2 regions of the Alteromonas sp. 009811495 genome follow, and region 1 is predicted to be linked to the other one. Evidence: predicted binding sites of a transcription regulator. Region 1 holds the regulator's gene; the other holds the start of a gene.

Region 1 (9,633 bases):
AAGCCTTGTATATTGCCGCTGGTGTACTTTTTGTTATGGGTATTATTCCTGGCATGCCCCACGTTGCGTTTCTTGGTTTCTCTTTTTTGATTGCAGGCTTTGCTTATTGGCAATCACTACAAGAGAAGAAAAAAGCTGCCGAGCCTAAAGTCCCTGACGTGGTTAAGGATGAAACCGTTGCGCCAGAAGTCAAAGAGCTGGGTTGGGATGATGTACAGCAAGTCGATACCATTGGGTTAGAAGTTGGCTATCGCCTTATCCCGCTTGTCGATAAGTCACAAGGTGGCGAGTTATTAACACGCATTAAAGGCGTGCGTAAAAAATTGTCGCAAGAACTCGGGTTTCTTATTCCTCCTGTACATATTCGCGATAACCTCGATTTAGAACCAAATACTTACACTATTGCCATGCTCGGCGTGACCATTGGCGACTCACTCATTAGTCACGACGAGGAGCTTGCGATTAATCCAGGGCAGGTGTTCGGCAAGCTTGAAGGACGCGCAACGAAAGATCCCGCTTTTGGGCTCGATGCTGTATGGATAAAACCGAATAAGCGCGAGCATGCTCAAACACTCGGTTATACTGTGGTCGATGCCGCAACGGTTGTGGCAACCCATTTGAGTCAGCTTCTGACTAATAATGCCTATCAACTATTAGGTCATGAAGAAGCTCAGCAACTTCTTGATATGTTGGCAAAACAGCATCCTAAACTTGTTGAAGGACTGGTGCCGGATATTTTACCGCTTAGTACCGTAGTTAAAGTATTGCAAACGTTGCTATTCGAAGGCGTACCAATTCGTGATATGCGTACTATTGTTCAAACTTTAAGTGAGTATGGTACGCGTAGCCAAGACCCTGATGTACTGGTATCTGCAGTACGTATTTCGTTGAAACGACTGATTGTTCAAGAGATTACACAAGGCGCCAAAGAGATACCTGTCATAACCTTGGCGCCAGAGTTGGAACAGATGTTGCACCAGTCTCTTCAAGCGGGCGGTGAAGATGGTGCTGGCATAGAGCCAGGACTAGCAGACAAGTTGCAAAAATCATTGCAACAAGCCAGTCAGCAGCAGGAGCTCGAAGGCGAACCTGCGGTATTGCTGACGTCAGGCATGCTAAGACCTGTGCTGTCACGCTTCTTAAAGTATTCAGTTGTTGGGCTCCACGTACTTTCGTACCAAGAAGTGCCTGATGATAAGCAGATAAAAATAGTCAGTTCGGTCGGTCAATAATCTGACACTGAGCGATTGGAGAGGTTGCAATGAAAATAAGACGTTTCTTCGGCAAAGATATGCGTGAGGCGTTAAGCCAAGTAAAAGCTGAGTTGGGTAGCGATGCGGTTATCATGTCAAACCGCAAAGTGGCTGACGGTATTGAGCTTGTTGCAGCTTACGATAAAGAGCCAGAGGCTAAGTTGTCAGTGCCAAAACCCGCCTCTAAAGCGCCCGGTCAGAAAGCTGTTCCTAGCTTAAGTGAAATCATCGGTGATGACGGCCCAGACAGTTTAAAAGCGCTACTTGAAAAGCAACATGGTTCAAGCGCTCAGCCGCAAAGCCAAAAAGATACCTCTGCCAATGCGCAGCATGCTAATGAAATTGCATCGCACCTTAACTTTTCTGATGACTTTATTGATGAAGTTGAAGCTGCTCAGCCTCAACCTCAATCCCGTGCGAGCCGCTATGAGCAAGCAGATGCGTTTCCTTCACATCAAGCATCAAGCATAGATGAAACTGCGCCTAATCAATCAGACGAACTTGCTCAAATCAAAGAAGAACTCGCCTCGCTAAGAAACGTCTTGCAATATCAGGTGGCTGATTTGATGGAAGCGAAGAATAAGCGTCAAAAACCCGTTCATCAATATTTGATAACGCGTTTAACCGATATGGGTTTAAGTCATGCGCTTGCGACTCAGCTAATAAATTACACGCCTGCTCACTACAATGAGCGCGAAGCGTGGGTTTACCTTCTTAACCTATTGGCTAATCGCATAAATGTAACAGGTAACGATATACTTACCGCACAAGGCGCTGTTGCATTGGTGGGTCCTACTGGAACGGGAAAGACAACCACGGTAGCAAAATTGGCTGCGCGATATGCCCAAAAGTACGGCCCAGAATCAGTGGCAATGATCACCATTGATACGTACAGAATAGCTGCGTTTGAACAACTGGCTACTTACGGAAAGATAATTGGCTGTACAGTAAGAAAAGCACAAACCAGCGAAGAGTTAGCAGATTTACTTTTCCAACTGCGTCACAAGCGTCTAGTATTGATTGATACAGCAGGGTTTAGTCAGCGAGATAGCCGTTTGATTAAACAAATTAAGCAATTTGACAATGGTCAAATGCCACAAGTGAAAAAATATTTGGTAGCGCAGGCAAATACACAATATCCTGCACTGCAAAGAATAATTAAAGCGTATGATGAAATTGAACTAAGTGGCTGTATTTTCACAAAGTTAGATGAGTGCTACTCTTTAGGAGAGGTGCTTAGTGCTGCAGTTGAGTACCAGTTACCGGTTAGTTATGTCACCGATGGGCAAAAAGTACCAGAAGACATTAAGATTGCAGAAGCAAAATCTTTGGTTTCTGCTGCTGCAAAGCTTTATAAAAAGTACGGTTTGAATCATACTAGTAGTAACAACGCCATTAAAACAGCATAAGCAGTATGATTGACGACCAAGCGAGTAGCTTAAGAAAAATGAAGCAATCAAGGTTAATCAAAGTTATTGCCGTCACCGGAGGTAAAGGTGGCGTCGGTAAAACAAATATTACACTAAACACCGCCATTGCTATGGCTAAGCAGGGTAAGCGTGTAATGGTTCTCGATGCAGACCTAGGTCTGGCTAATGTCGATGTGATGTTAGGTCTTCGCGTCGAGAAAAATCTTTCTCACGTATTATCGGGTGAATGCACGCTTGATGAGGTACTCGTCACTGGTCCGCATGGAATCAAGATTGCGCCAGCGACATCGGGTACACAGTCAATGGCAGAGTTATCACCTACTCAGCATGCGGGTTTAATACGCGCCTTTAGTGAATTACGTTCACAAATTGATGTTCTCATCGTCGATACCGCAGCGGGTATCTCAGACATGGTATTAAGCTTTTCTAAAGCGTCGCAGGATATTATGGTTGTAGTGTGCGACGAGCCTACATCATTAACTGACGCTTACGCGCTGATCAAAATTTTGAATCGCGAACACGGTGTGTTTCGATTTAAAGTGGTCGCCAATATGGTGCGCGACGTGCGGGAAGGGCAAGAGCTGTTTAGTAAATTAAGTAAAGTAACAGGTCGATTTTTGGATGTTGCACTAGAATTAGTGGCAACTGTCCCGTTTGATGAAAATATTCGTAAAGCGGTACGCAAACAAACCGCTATCGTCGATGCCTACCCAGGTTCGCCTGCTGCCGTTGCAATTACTCAACTGGCTAACAAGGCATTGTCATGGCCAATCCCGGCTCAGCCAGGTGGTCATTTAGAGTTTTTTATTGAACAGTTGGTTGCAGAGAAAGCAGTAGGAAATCAGCGTTGAATAGCAAGGCAGCAGCTTATCAACAACAAACCGATAAGTCGCAGTTAGTCGAACGACATGCGCCTTTGGTTAAACGTATCGCTCATCACTTGATGGCGCGTTTGCCCGCTAGTGTACTTGTTGACGATTTAATTCAATCAGGCATGATTGGTTTATTAGAAGCTGCTCGCAATTTTGACGGCTCGAAAGGTGCGAGCTTTGAAACCTTTGCGGGTATTCGTATCCGCGGTGCTATGCTGGACGAGATTCGAAAAGGCGATTGGACGCCGCGGTCAGTGCATCGCAACGGTCGCGCGATAACAGAAGCCATTTCGCAAGTAGAAGGCGAGACTGGACGCGATGCCAGAGATTCTGATATTGCTGCTAAACTCAATGTGAGTTTGCAGGACTATCATCAAATGTTGAATGAAGTAAATGCTGGTAAGTTGGTTGGCATTGAAGATTTAGGTGTGTCTGAGGACGTTATTTCGACTGAACAAAATCGGGGTAGCGACGCACCACTTGAAGACTTGATGCAAGGTGCTTTCCAAAAGGCGTTAGCCCATGCGATTACAACATTACCTGAACGAGAAGCTATCGTGCTTTCTTTATACTATGATGAAGAGCTAAACCTACGAGAAATAGGTGAAGTACTTGATGTTAGTGAATCGAGAGTAAGCCAAATTCACAGTCAGGCCATGTTAAAACTCAAATCACGAATGAAGTCGTGGCAAGCTGACGAAGAATAGATATTAATAACAATTAACCCCTCACTGGAGGCTATTTTGGATAAAAGTATGAAAATTCTCGTGGTTGACGATTTTTCTACCATGAGACGTATCATCAAAAACCTACTTAAAGACTTGGGTTTCTCCAACATCCAGGAAGCGGATGACGGAAGTACGGCGTTGCCAATGCTACAGCAAGGCGACTTTGACTTTGTCGTTACCGATTGGAATATGCCGGGCATGCAAGGAATTGACTTGCTACGTGCTATTCGTGCCGATGACAAACTGAAGCATTTGCCTGTGCTAATGGTTACTGCTGAAGCCAAGAAAGAACAAATTGTTGCGGCAGCGCAAGCCGGCGTAAATGGCTATGTAGTTAAGCCTTTCACAGCTGCAACATTAAAAGAAAAATTGGATAAAATTTTCGAACGTTTAGGTTGATCCAGACGCTCACCAGAGAAACGAGGTTTACTGGATGTCACCAAATGTAAACGTTCCGATTACATTGGACGAAGCTAAACAACTTGTTGCCTATCTTGAAGAGGGTGACAACGCTTCTGCCAATGCGCTACTTGAAGCAGCCTCAATGAAGGAGAATGTTGAGCTGTTTGCAGAAGTAGGAAAACTGACGCGTCAACTTCATGATGCGCTCAATAATTTTCAGATTGACGATCGCATTAAGAATCTTGCGACCGAAGATATGCCTGATGCACAGTCTCGTCTGACATACGTCATTGAAGAAACTGAAAAAGCTGCTAATACTACTATGGATGCAGTAGAAGCGAGCATGCCAATTGCAGAAACGCTCGCTGAGCGCATCGAGAAAGTGATGCCTGAGTGGAAAAAGCTAATGAGCCGCCAAATAGAATTAGGCGAGTTCAAAGCGCTTTGTGCAGATTTAGATAACTTACTTGAAGAAAGCGCAGAGCAATCAACTAAGCTCACACAGTTACTGACAGAAGTATTGATGGCACAGGGTTATCAAGATTTAACTGGTCAGGTAATTCGCCGCGTTATCGACTTGGTAAAAGAAGTCGAGGACAGCCTAGTAAACATGTTAACCATGTTTGGCGAGCGCGACGGTTCAGAACATTCTAAACCTTCTAGCGTTAAGGCCGATAAAAATGATGGTGTACAAGCGGAAGGCCCAATTATCGACGCGGAAAATCGCGATGATGTTGTTTCTGGCCAAGATGATGTAGATGATCTTTTGTCTAGCTTAGGTTTTTAGGGGAGCGGGCGCATGTCGTTTGATGTTGACGAGGATATATTACAGGACTTTCTAGTAGAAGCTGGAGAGATACTTGAACAATTACAAGAACAGCTCGTTGATCTTGAGAACAATCCAGAAGACGCGGATTTGCTGAATGCAATTTTCCGCGGCTACCATACTGTTAAAGGCGGAGCAGGGTTTCTATCCCTGACTGAGTTGGTTGAAATATGCCACGGGGCCGAAAACGTTTTCGATGTTATGCGAAACGGGCAACGTACACTCACGCCGGAGTTAATGGATATTATTTTGCAGGCCACCGATGTGGTGGTAGAGATGTTTGAACGTGTTAAAGCGCGTGATCCTCTAGAACCTGCAGATGCACATCTTGTCGACTTATTACACAAACTAAGTCGCCCAGAATCTCCTGACGAAAATATCTTTGGCGATACTGCACCCAGTGCAACTCAGCCTGCAGAGGTTGAGGATGAGCCTGAACTTGTTATTGAAGAGTCAGAGCCTACATCGTCGTCAAGTGACGGTGGTGGCATTGATGAAATCACTGAAGATGAATTCGAAGCCTTGCTAGATGAACTTCATGGTTCAAGTGCTCCCGGTCAGTCTGCACCAAAAGCGGCAGCGCCAGCGAAAGCCGCTGAACCTGCACCAAGCGCAGGCGGTGATAGCGATGACATCACCGATGAAGAATTCGAAGCGCTTCTTGACGATTTACACGGTAAAGGTCAATTTGGCGGTAGCGAAGATGCAGCACCTGCATCAGCACCTGCGCCAGCGGCACCGGTATCTGCATCAAGCGATGAAGAAATTACTGACGACGAGTTTGAAGCGCTACTTGATCAATTGCATGGTTCGGGGCAAGGTCCTACCAAACAATCGTCAACGCCCGCTGAGCCAGTGGTAGATAAAGCGGCTACCGACGCGATTAACAAAGCGAAAAGCGAAGCGCCAGCAGCACCTAAGGCTAGTCCAGCGCCGCAAAAGGCTGCAGCAGCCGCTCCTGCTCCAGCGCCTGCTGGGGCAGCGAAGAAAGAAGCACCCAAAAAAGACGATAAAAAAGCCGCACCAGCAGCACCTCCGGCTGAGACTACAGTGCGTGTTGACACCAAACGCTTAGATCAGATTATGAATATGGTCGGCGAGTTGGTATTGGTTCGAAATCGCCTTATTAGTTTGGGTATTAATAGCAATGACGAAAGTATGTCGAAAGCTATTGCTAACCTTGATGTTGTAACAGGCGACTTGCAAGGCGCGGTAATGAAAACCCGCATGCAGCCAATCAAAAAGGTATTTGGTCGATTCCCCCGCGTTGTACGCGACCTCGCTCGAAGCCTCAAGAAAGAAATTACCCTTGAGTTGGTTGGTGAAGAAACCGATCTAGATAAGAACTTGGTTGAAGCATTGGCCGATCCGTTGGTTCACTTGGTGAGAAACTCAGTGGACCATGGTATTGAAATGCCTGATGACCGCGCAGCGGCCGGTAAACCGCGCATGGGGACGGTTCAGCTGTCTGCATCACAAGAAGGCGATCACATCCTTCTTACTATCGAAGACGATGGTAAAGGTATGGATCCCGAAAAGCTTAAAGAAATTGCGATAAGCCGCGGTGTGCTTGATGCAGATGCTGCAGCTCGTATGTCAGACGTGGAAGCTTTTAATCTTATCTTTGCCCCTGGGTTCTCAACCAAAACTGAAATTAGTGATATTTCGGGCCGTGGTGTGGGTATGGATGTGGTTAAAACCAAGATTAACCAACTAAACGGTACCGTTAATATCGACTCGCAGCTTGGTAAAGGTACGCGATTAGACATCAAAGTACCGCTTACTCTAGCCATACTTCCAACCTTAATGATTGTGGTAGGCAAACAAACCTTTGCGTTACCGCTTGGTGCAGTTAATGAAATTATTAACATGGACATCAAGAAAACCAATACGGTTGATGGTCAGCTGACGATGATTGTCCGCTCCAAAGCTATTCCGCTGTTCTTCCTTGGGGAATGGCTGATTCGTGGTCCTAAGAACATCGATAAAGAAAAAGGACACGTTGTTGTGGTACAGATTGGAACGCAGCAAGTCGGCTTTGTGGTTGATGCATTAATTGGTCAAGAAGAAGTGGTTATTAAGCCGTTAGATGCGCTCTTACAGGGCACGCCGGGTATGGCTGGTGCGACAATAACATCTGATGGTGGTATTGCACTTATATTGGATATACCGAGTCTACTGAAGCGTTACGCCCGTAAGCCCATAAAGTAGGGCTGTAATAATAGGAAAAGTAATCCATGGTCTTTAAAGTCCTGGTCGTGGACGACTCTACTTTCTATCGACGTCGAGTGAAAGAAATTCTCGATGCCGATAGAGAGTTGGAAGTAGTAGGCGAAGCGAGAAATGGGCGAGATGCGCTCGAGAAGTTAGAAACCCTCACTCCAGACGTAATAACAATGGACGTGGAAATGCCGATCATGGATGGAATTTCTGCGGTAAAAGCCATTATGGAGAAGCGTCCAACTCCTATACTGATGTTTTCCTCGCTAACCCATCATGGCGCGCAAGCCACACTTGATGCGTTAGAAGCGGGGGCACTCGATTTTCTGCCAAAGAAATTTGAAGACATCGCGCAAGATAGAAAAGATGCGACACGTTTATTGTGTACAAAAGTTCGTCTTATTGCGCGACGCGGTGTTGGTCTTAAACGCCCTGTTATGCGCTCTGTAGAAACAAGACGCCTTCCAGAAAATGCGCCTAAACCGGCTTTTTTTAGAAGTTCAGGTTTGTTGTCTGGCCGTAAAGACGCGGCAACACAGCCAACGGTGTCTTCGGTAAGGCCAAGCGGCAAGCACTATAAGTGCTTAGCAATAGGTGCATCAACTGGAGGGCCTGTCGCGTTACAGAAGGTATTGTCGCCGCTACCTGCAGACTTCCCTTATCCAATTGTCCTTGTTCAGCATATGCCGGGTACATTCACGTCTGCGTTTGCTCAGCGTTTAGATTCCAATTGCAAAATAAGTGTAAAAGAAGCCGAAACTGGCGATGTACTTAAACCGGGACACGCGTACTTAGCGCCGGGTGGCAAGCAAATGATCATTGAATCTGCCGGTGTAAACAAAACGATTACCATTGTCGAAGCCAGTGCTGCCGATAAAGTAAGTTACAAACCCAGTGTTGACTTAACGTTTAGCTCAATTGCTCGCGCTTATGGCGGTGATGTACTTGGCGTAATATTAACAGGCATGGGCGCAGACGGAAGAGAAGGCTGTCGCACGCTTAAAGGTTTAGGGGCGACCATTTGGGCGCAGGATCAAGATTCTTGTGTCGTATATGGCATGCCTCAAGCTGTGGCGGTAGAAAATATATCGTCTAAGAGTATCAATATCGACGATATAAGTAGCTGTATACAATCTGAAATGCGCTAGACAAGCGTGTAATGGAATAATAGACATGAAAGTGTGGACGGTAGCAAATCAAAAAGGCGGCGTAGGTAAAACAACCACTACGGTAAGCCTTGGAGGGTTGCTTGCGCAAAAAGGCAAGCGGGTATTGATGATCGATACCGACCCTCATGCTTCCTTAAGCTATTACTTTGGTATCGACGCTGAAGCTTCAAGTCATTCTGTTTACGATATTTTTATTAAATCTAATAACATAACCGCCGATAACGTAATGGACTGTTTAAGTCCTACGAAAATCGACAATCTTTATGTCTTACCTGCAACCATGGCCCTAGCTACGCTTGATAGAACCATGGGGAGCGAGCAGGGAATGGGGCTAGTGTTGAAAAAAGCACTCGCTAAAATAGAGAACGAATTTGACGTAGCCATTATAGATTGCCCTCCCGTGTTAGGGGTCTTGATGGTGAATGCGTTGGCGGCTTGTCATAAGGTAATAGTGCCAACGCAGACCGAGTACCTTGCATTAAAGGGGCTCGATAGAATGATACGCACGATGGAAATAATGGGGCGTTCACTAGATAAAACGTTTGATACCATTATCATTCCAACGATGTTTGATAAGCGCACCAACGCGGCTTTGGCATCAAGAAAACGGTTGATGAATGATTATGGCGAGCGGGTTTGGCATGGTGTTATTCCTGTTGATACCCATTTCAGAGATGCAAGCTTAGTTCAGTTGCCAATTTCGGCGGCGTATCCCAAGACGCGCGGTGTATCG
Region 2 (9,633 bases), 1.0 Mb from region 1:
CTGTGCGCGTTGCTGTGGGTGATGCAACTGCCCAGCACGGCGATATAGAACAGCAATGTTTCTTTGCAGATAACGTCGATAACAAAGATGCCATATTACACGCTGAGTTAGCGAACCGTTCTTACAATCAAGCCATTGTGTTTACCGCTACTCGTGAAGATACTGACCGCATTGCAGCATTGCTCAACGAAGACGGTTTAGAAGCTATTGCGCTTCGCGGCGATCTACCACAAAACCAGCGCGCTGCAATTATGAGTTCATTTGCGCGTGGTCAACACAGTATCTTAGTTACAACAGACCTAGCATCACGTGGGCTTGATCTCTCTAAAGTAGGCTTAGTTGTCAATTTTGATCTTCCTAAAAACGCCGATGAATATATTCATCGTATTGGCCGTACTGGCCGCGCAGGACAAAAAGGCGAAGCATTTTCCTTAGTTGGGCCTCGCGATTGGAAGAGCTTTGAAGCACTTAAAAACCATTTGCAATACGCGTTAGAGTGCAGTGCTCACCCAGAACATGCCGCTACTTTTAAAGGCTTTGCTCCAGCAAAGAAAAAAGCGAGCAAACAAGCTGGCGCGCAAGGTAAAAAACGGGTGGCAAAACCGGTTAAACCACAGCATAAAAAGCGTATCGATACGATGGGCGGTGAAGATGTGGGTATGGTCCCGATAAAACGCAAACCAAGAAAGCCACAGGAAGACGACACAGATACCGCTGACGAAGAGTAACCCGTGGATTACGTGATAAGTACTAATGGCTAAAACCGCTAACAAGCAGCGATTGCCGTAAAAAATTAATACAAAAAAAGCGAGCCCTGAGCTCGCTTTTTAGTTCTATATGGCTACTAGAAAATACTCAATTAGTATTCCCACCAGCACTCCTGCCACCACTCTAAAAATTCTTCGAAGTCAATAAAGCCATCATCGTTGCTGTCGATGAGTTTAAAGCCTTCTTGTACGTGGCTCGCTTTTGTCTTTGGTGAGATCACCGTAAGAAGTTCGATGAATTCAGGCAAATCGATTTGACCATTTCCATCACGGTCAAAAAAGCTGAAGTCTTTTCTAATTTCTTCAATTTTAGATTCTGAAAGTTGAGTGCTCACTCGCGTTCCTTATTTCAACTGCAATAAACACGAGTGTAACGCCCTTCTAACTTACTGTCTATGCCTGATTTTCTTTTGCTTTTAGTGCACGTAGACGCTGAGCTTGCGCTTTCTCTTGACGTTTTTGTTCCATGGTTAAACGCGCTTCAGTACCCACGTGTTCTTGCTTACGTGCCTTAGCCAGCTGTACCTGCTTTTCACGCTCGCGGAAACGCTCAAGTTGTTCGTCTGTATGAGTGCCATAACAGTGTGGACAGCTTACGCCAGCTTCATACTTATCGCTTTGTTTGTCTTCTTCAGTAATAGGCAGACGGCAAGCATAGCACTGCTCATAGTGGCTTTTTTCTAAGTCGTGATTAACCGCAACGCGATTATCAAAAACAAAGCAGTCGCCTTCCCACATAGATTCTTCTTTTGGCACGTCTTCAAGATACTGAAGAATTCCACCTTCAAGGTGATAAACCTCTTCAAACCCCTGCTCTTTTAGATAGGCAGTAGATTTTTCACAGCGAATACCGCCTGTACAGAACATGGCAACTTTCTTATTTTTCGCTGGATCTAGTTCTTTTGACACGTACTCAGGGAACTCTCTAAATGTTTCCGTTTTCGGGTCAATGGCGTTTTTGAATGTACCAATTTCAATTTCATAACCGTTACGTGTATCAATAACGGTAACGTCCGGATCGCTGATAAGCGCATTCCAATCTTTTGGCTTCACGTAGGTACCCACCGTTTTGCGCGGGTTGATACCTTCAACACCCATGGTTACGATTTCTTTTTTCAGTTTTACCTTAGTACGATAAAACGGCTGTTCATCGTGAAGTGATTCTTTAAAAGAAATAGGATTAATTCGAGTATCATTGTTTAAATACGCAAGTAGCGCATCAATACCTTCGCGCGTGCCAGATACCGTGCCATTGATACCTTCATGAGCAAGTAATAACGTACCTTTAATGCCGTTACTTTCCATCGCCTCTAGAAGCGGCTGACGCATTTCTTTGAAATTTTCAAGTGCAACGAATTTATACATCGCACATACAATATATTTTGACATGTTTTTAAACCTTTGCTGATTGGAGCGTAAGACCAGTGCAAAAATGCGGCGCGCAATATAGCAGATTAAGAGTAACAAATCTACGTCAGTGCTGGTTTATGCCTTTTGGCAATTAGCATCAGTCAAAGTAATGATGGGTAAATGATAATTTATGCAACAACAGATTCATCCCAGCGGCGGGACGTTAAGTTGTCATTAAACGCGTGACTTTCATTAAACGCGTGGCTTTGTTCGACAACATCAAACAGCATCGCGTTATCTTCATCTAGTGTACTAGAATACGCTTTAGTTACTCGCTTTTGAGTACCATAGCTACAGTTATCTATTACATCATCTGGTAGTCGCAATTTGTTGTTAGTTTGCGCAAGTGGTTGAGGGTTCATAACGTGAAACAACCTTGCGGTTGCAATGTCTGTTTTCATTAATTCCGACAAAACAGACATGTTTTTCCAATCACTTGGCGTTGCCTCAAGTTTGGCCTTTGGGTAGTGATTTAGGGCATCAAGCGTTGAATCGATACTACCGCGTTTATTGTCGTTAAGTGTATCGGCACTATTGATGTGAATGGGTTCTGCCAATGCATGTTGTTGCATGGCTAAATAAAGTGAAAATAGAGCGCCTTGAGAAGTCGCCTTAGACAGAATACCGCTAGACTCCCAAAATAGACTTGGGTCTATTGGGGGTGTGTTATTTGTCTTTAACTCTTCTGCTGACATTATATCTGGCGTTTATCACGTACAAATTTATACTTAGGTTGTCGGCAAGATAATGTTTTTCTTGAGCTTATTATTGCTCTCTATCGCGTAATAGATAATCATACTGCTATAAGCGATACCCATTCATGGATTGGAAATGCAATTTAGTAACAAACAAGTTTTGATTGTTGAAGATCAACGCCCATTCCTGCTGTTGTTGAAAGGGCTCATGCATTCTATGGGTGTATCCGATGTCGTTACAAAATCGTCTGCAGAACAAGCCGTTTCCCTATGTAAGAAGCATAAATTCGACATCATAGTTTGTGATCTTCACCTTGGTGCCGACAACAAGAATGGCTACGAACTTATAGAAGAACTCCGCACAAGACGACTGATTAACCCAACATCCGTTTTTGTACTGATTAGTGCAGATAGCGCAAGACCTGTGGTTTTAGGTTCAATTGACAGACGCCCCGATGACTTTTTGATTAAACCTTTTTCTCAGGTTCAACTTAAGTCTCGCATCATAAGAGCCTGGCAAAAGCGTCAGTTTCTTAAAGAGGCTTATCGCCTAATAGAACAACAAGAATATAATGCAGCAATAGACCATATTGAAGAACTGCTAGCCTCTCCATCACATTACAAAGGTCATTGTGAACAACTACTTATCGAACTTTATTGGCAAATAAACGAACCATCTAAAGCGCTTGATGTGTTACAAGACTATATAAATGGAAAACCCGTTCTGTGGGCTCAGGTAGCACTAGGTAAAACGTATCTACAACTTGAGCAAAACGAGAAAGCTATTTCCATAGCAAAACGCATTATAAAGAAGAACCGCTTTAATGCAGATGCCCACGATATCATCGCTCAGGCAAATCAAGCGCTAAAGCAAGGCGAAGCGGCTATAGAAGCGATCAAAGAAGCGATAAAGTTATCGCCTTTCTCGCTTACGCGCCACTTTCAGGCCTGCAATATAGCGCGGGCCAATCAGGATTTGGTATTAGCAGCAAGTTCAAGCCAAGCGATTTGGGATTTATCAAAACGTACTGTGTATCAAAATAGCCTTCATTGGTGCGGTATTATCCGCGCAATGCTAGATGTTGCAGAATTTTCCGACGATAAGAAACAGCGAAACAAGTACCAACAAGAAGCACTTCTCACTCTACAACGCGGTAAATTTGATGAACATTTACAACGTATAGACAGGGAGTTCGATGTTGAGATATTCGGAAAAATTGTAAATGCAAGAGTCAGCGCCATTGATGGAAAACTCATTGATGCCAAACGACATCTATCAGATTCTCAAATAGCTCTTGAAAATAAATACCCTGAACTACCGACTGCGTTTATTCCAGATAGCATTAATGTAATGTACAAACTTGGCGAATATGATGACGCACTTGAACTGTCTAAGATATTAGAAGGTAGACAAGACAAGCTAGATGCCAATAGTAGCTCCATGCTTAGCGAGCAAGAAAAGAAAGCGCAACAAAACCTCGCTAATTATCAACAGTTCAATAGAGAAGGTATTCAGCATTATCAGAAACAAGATTACGAAAGAGCCAAAGCATCGTTTGCTCTAGCCCAAGGCTATGCCCCTGTTAATACTGGCGTATCACTAAACCTGCTGCAATGCTTACTGCAAATTGCCAAAACGCAAGACAAAGTCGAAATGAAAATCATCAACGAATGTAAACGCCTTTTTAAGCTGATTGATGATATGAATTTGAAGCCACCCTACCAAGAAAAATACATTAATCTAAGAGAAGAGTTGTCTAAATATATTGGGTTTTAAGCGGTAATTGTTTTTTTCAACTGTGATTTTTATTTGCTAGTTTAATTACTATTTTTATATGTTCTTCAATCGCTGTATGTCCTTTTGAGGGGGCAACCCAAATAGCCTGCTGTACTCACGACTGAATTGTGTAGAACTTTCATAGCCTACAGCAGAACAAGCTTGTGTTGCATCTAGCCCATTCATAAGCATCTGATCCCTCGCCTCTTGAAGACGAAGTGTTTTCTGATACTGCAATGGACTTGTTCCAGTTAGGGCCTTGAAATGTTGCCTGAATGTAGATGCACTCATGTGTGCTTTTTCAGCCAACTCATTCATGCCGATGCCCTGAGCAAAATTCTGTTTTAACCACGTTATAGCTTTCAAAACATTCCCATTTGGTGAGCCTAGCGCCGCCAAATGGCGAAGATGCATACCATGAGGACTATCTAGTAGGCGCAGCACAATCTCCTTTTGAATGAGCGGCAATATGCCTGCTTTAATTGTTGATTGTTTCTCAAGGGTCAGCATTCGCTTGAATGCATCTAAAAGACCTTCATCGACTTCATATGATGTCAATGCTTTAAATCGTATATCTTTAGGTGGTTTTGATAGTTTTAACTCCGCGCAAGTTTGCATAATAAGTGAGTAATCCATTTTCAATATCAATGCTAAAAAAGGCGAGTGTCGAGAGGCGCTAGAAACATGTGAGACAACTGGAAGATCAAAAGTAGTCAACATTGCCTGTCCCGCTGTGCAGTGGGTAACTTCATTATCTTGCAGAATTTCTTTGCCGCCTTGCAGTACAACTGCCAGGCTAAGTGTATAGATGCAATGTAAGGGTTCCGTTGGGGCATTGCGTACATGTACGGTAAGACCTTGTATGCCCGATTCAAAGTCCCCTTCTTTTCTGGTGAACGATTCTAACAGTTGAAAAAGCTCATTGCTTGTAACCGATTTCTGCTCAGGATTCATTGAATACTCTCTGATATTTTTGAACATACTTTATATGCATTTGCTTTAAGACACGCTGTTTTCAACTTTGTTTTTTTATCACCTAGTACGTAAAAGTAACGAGTTAGTTAGTTTCACCGACGATTCAAACTTGTAGGTAAATTGTTTAACACACATACTATTAAATACTAGGACCTGTTTATTAGTGAATGTACTGTCTTAGCAATTTGTCAAAATAGGTGGTGCCGGGCTGTAAAGCTATTATGGTGAACCTAAGCACACTTAGGTTCACTGACGCTCCTTAAACGTGCTTTTCTAAAAATGGTAAAATTTGTTCCATCGCCAGAGAAACGGGCTGGTTTCTGTCGTATAAATCATAATGAGAAATATCATCTAATTCAACGAGTTGACGGTCTTTACTGGCTATTGCTTTACCATAGATTTCCAAACCATCCCGATACGCACCAAAGGCGCCAACCTTCTTTCCGACTACGGTCATAACTGGTTGTGTCAATAGCGTTTCGGCAAAAGCAAACGCATCCCAACTAAGTATTCGTTGCGCATTTGAGAATACCATCTTGGTAGCTCCACCTTCGCTTTGCCCCCTCGATGTCTTGTAGTATTCAGTCGCTTCATAAACGTCTCTCTCTGTCAGCCCCAATTCAGTCGCTGTAGCAAGAGATGGTGGCAATAGTTCATTAACCTGTAATGCTTTGCCCCTAGCTTCTTTTGTACGCTGTTCAGCCATAGAACTTAATACGCCTAAAGGATTATATTCACTGAAACCTTCCCGAAACAGCCGCCCCAGATTAACAGGCGTGATGCCCACAACCGCCTGTAAACGTTTTTCGGTTAATGCTGCGCTAATTACGTAAGCACCGCCTCCGCAAACACCTATACCAGCTATTCGGTTTGAATCCACATAAGGAAGCGATACAGCATAATCGATAGCCCGGCTGATATCTTCCACTCGTTGCGAAGGGTCTTCGATGTATCTCGGAGTACCACCAGATTCCCCCTGAAAACTCGCGTCAAAAGCTATAACGACGTACCCCGCTTTTACTAGTGCTTTGCCGTAGATGGTGCCAGAAGTTTGCTCTTTACAACTACCAAACGGATGCACGCTGATTACCGTCGGATAAGATGAGTTTTGGTCAAAGTCATCCGGATATAGAACCAACGCGGCCATTGGCCAATTCATGTTATGATTTTGAAACGTTACGTTGTGACTGTTCATCATATTTCTCCGCTTATAAGAGGCAACGAGTGCCTCCTATAAGCTAAAAATTAACCTAAGGTACGGGTGAAGAAAGGTGCTAGTGCACTGATAGCACTCTCCATTTCGTCTTGACCATCGTACAAGTCCATGTGGTTTGCACCGTCAACGATATGCATTGTTTTGTCTGTTGATGCCGCACGCTCCATTAGATTATCACTCATCCATTTACTACCGGCATCGGAACCAACAACGGTTAATAACGGCTGAGTTAGAAATGCTTCTGCTTTAAAGAAAGCATCGTAACTGATCAGTTGCGTTAGACTTCGGGCTGTACCATGACCAGGCGCAGTGCAATAGGCCGCTCGGTCGGTGTGGTAATACTCCCATGCCTGACGGAGTTCCTCGTTTGGCGCATCTTCCTCTTTCAGCGGAGCCATTGGCATGGTGGCGGTATCATTACCACTTGCGTCTGACGTTCTTGAGTCAGAACCGGCCTGTAAATATGGCAATGCATCACTGTCTTTCACGTTGTTGTCCCAACCGTTTCTGAACATTTGGCCAATATTTACCATGCTAACTGTGCCGATGGCTTTTATACGTCTATCATTGATTGCTGCATTAGCGGTATAGCCCGCACCAGCACAAATGCCCATAGCACCGATGCGGTTGTTGTCCACATAGGGCAATGTCGTTAAATAATCAATTGCTGCACTCACGTCTTCGGTACGTACATGAGGGTTTTCTAGTTGACGCGGTATGCCTCCACTCTCACCTTGGTAAGAGGCATCATATGCAAGTGCGATGAAGCCATTTTCAGCTATTTTTTCTGCATAAGTACCTGCAGTTTGCTCTTTTACACCACCCCCTGGGTGTGAAACAACAACTGCTGGATAAGTCTGAGACTCATCAAAGTCTTTCGGAAAAAAGACCATTCCAGCCATCGTTATATCAAGACCATTTGTATTCGGGAAGTTGACTTTTTTCATGTTAAACGCTCCTTAACTAAAAACACCTGTTGATGCTGAACCGACTTATTGTTCCATCAGCATTTGCTACAGGATTAAGTTTAGTAAGTGAGCGATAAGAATGTTTGCCTAAAACAACGAACTGATTGCCTGAAATGTCATTTCGACGTTGTGTATAAAACCTTAACTTTCATGTGAGAGAACATAGAATTAACCAAACTAACAGTCCAATCGGGATAAGCCTCTTGCCTATTCCGCACTTTTAGTGTGTGTGAGTTCAAGGTACGGCTATAGGCAATATTCCTTACATTAAAGCCAGTTCACAACGAAAGGGTCTGAAAAATCTAGCTAACAAAGTTCACTCGAATTTATGCAGACCCACTACACTACCGCTGAAATTTAGCCACAGTATCGATTAACTCGTCTAATTCATTAACTAGCTTTTCTTTTTGTTTTGCACTTAATGTCGTAAAGAGTTCAGCCATCATTGTTGCTGTTAGCTTGGTATTATGCGCACTTGCTTGTTTAAACGCGTCACTGCGATATTGCTCTGGATTTTGCATCAGGGTTGTTAAGTCATTTGCAAAGTTGGTATTTGTGCTTCTGGTTACAAAAATACGCCTTGCAGCATTTTGAATGTCTCTTTGGTATTTCAGCCACTCTTCAGATGTAGAGACAAACTGCTGCGCATAACTGGCTATTATCTGTTTTTGGGGTTGTGATAGCTTGCCAATTCGCTCTTCTACGCTTTCTTCCATGCGCTCTATGCGTGACTCAAGGCGCTTGGCTGCACTCTCCTCTAACTTCTCTTTACGCTCTTTTTCTTCTTCTTTGTTATCTTTTTCAAGTGCCGCAAACAACTGTACGACTTGATCATCACTTAACTCTTTTGCAAGTATTGCAAGTTGAGGACTAATTTCATCTCTCACTCTCTCCCAGTGAGCCTTAGCCATATCAATGTGCGCGTAGATTGTGTCGTAATCCATCTCATTGTTAATCACTTGCGATTTGACTTGCTGTAGGTGCGCTTTGTAGCGAGTTAATTCTGATTGCTTATGCCAACTAAGCCACTTCTGTAAATAGCTATCAAATTGCTCTTCTTGCTTATTATTTAGTTCAATATAGTCATCAAGATACCAGTACACCCACCAATCTAAATTATCGTAGGCAAACTTTGAGCTACATGCAGAAATTAGTGATACAAAAACAACGACAACAAACAAACGCATAACGCTTTTCCTTAAACGGTTGGTTATCCAACTGTGATGTGGGTCAACATCTAACACCCTGTAATGAGTTAGCATGTAGACAACAAAATTTCCAAAAGTGCCAAAAAAGTTTTATTTAGTAACACTTTACCTTAATGGTGGCATGATCTACTTTACTACTACGTACTAACATTAGATTACGAGCTACTTACGTCTTTTTAGAAGGATTTATTTGTGTCAAAACGTGTCGCGATACTCACTTCAGGTGGTGATGCACCCGGTATGAATGCTTGCTTGCGTGCTGCAATTATTAAGTGCAAATGTGAAGGTTACGAACTACTGGGATACAAACACGGCTACAATGGATTGCTTGAGCAAGAGTTTATTTCGCTTAGCTTCGACACAACCCATAACCTTATTCAACAAGGTGGCACCATTTTGCGCAGCGCTCGCTGTAAATCATTCAAGACTGACGCTGGTGCAAAGCAAGCCGCGAACAATCTAAGGAAGGCAAAAGTAGACACCCTTGTTGTAATTGGTGGCGATGGTTCGTTTAAAGGCGCGGCTCACCTCAGCCAGTTTTGGGACGGACAAATTATTGGGATCCCAGGCACAATTGACAATGATATAGCAGGTACAGACGCCACTATTGGCTATTA

Evidence for each region. The regulator FliA, encoded in region 1, starts transcription of late flagellar genes. The targets are predictions, from matches to a motif close to CTAAAGNTNNNNNNNNNNNNGCCGATA.
Region 2: OZ660_RS10115 (VC2046/SO_2500 family protein) is a predicted target of FliA. The motif match lies at 2,912-2,938, and genes of this name have one in related genera.

Annotation. Positions count from the first base shown of each region.
Region 1 covers NZ_CP113972.1:1,166,734-1,176,366, forward strand. Annotated here, with positions in the region: gene flhA (flagellar biosynthesis protein FlhA) at 1-1,232, shown strand, start outside; gene flhF (flagellar biosynthesis protein FlhF) at 1,262-2,662, shown strand; gene OZ660_RS05310 (MinD/ParA family protein) at 2,668-3,534, shown strand; gene OZ660_RS05315 (RNA polymerase sigma factor FliA) at 3,531-4,262, shown strand; gene cheY (chemotaxis response regulator CheY) at 4,299-4,682, shown strand; gene OZ660_RS05325 (protein phosphatase CheZ) at 4,717-5,472, shown strand; gene OZ660_RS05330 (chemotaxis protein CheA) at 5,485-7,722, shown strand; gene OZ660_RS05335 (protein-glutamate methylesterase/protein-glutamine glutaminase) at 7,749-8,879, shown strand; gene OZ660_RS05340 (ParA family protein) at 8,905-9,633, shown strand, end outside.
Region 2 covers NZ_CP113972.1:2,200,290-2,209,922, forward strand. Annotated here, with positions in the region: gene OZ660_RS10100 (DEAD/DEAH box helicase) at 1-728, shown strand, start outside; gene OZ660_RS10105 (EF-hand domain-containing protein) at 860-1,102, opposite strand; gene trhO (oxygen-dependent tRNA uridine(34) hydroxylase TrhO) at 1,161-2,156, opposite strand; gene OZ660_RS10115 (VC2046/SO_2500 family protein) at 2,306-2,872, opposite strand; gene OZ660_RS10120 (tetratricopeptide repeat-containing response regulator) at 3,009-4,649, shown strand; gene OZ660_RS10125 (AraC family transcriptional regulator) at 4,704-5,603, opposite strand; gene OZ660_RS10130 (alpha/beta hydrolase) at 5,884-6,822, opposite strand; gene OZ660_RS10135 (alpha/beta hydrolase) at 6,870-7,787, opposite strand; gene OZ660_RS10140 (DUF6279 family lipoprotein) at 8,153-8,995, opposite strand; gene OZ660_RS10145 (ATP-dependent 6-phosphofructokinase) at 9,209-9,633, shown strand, end outside.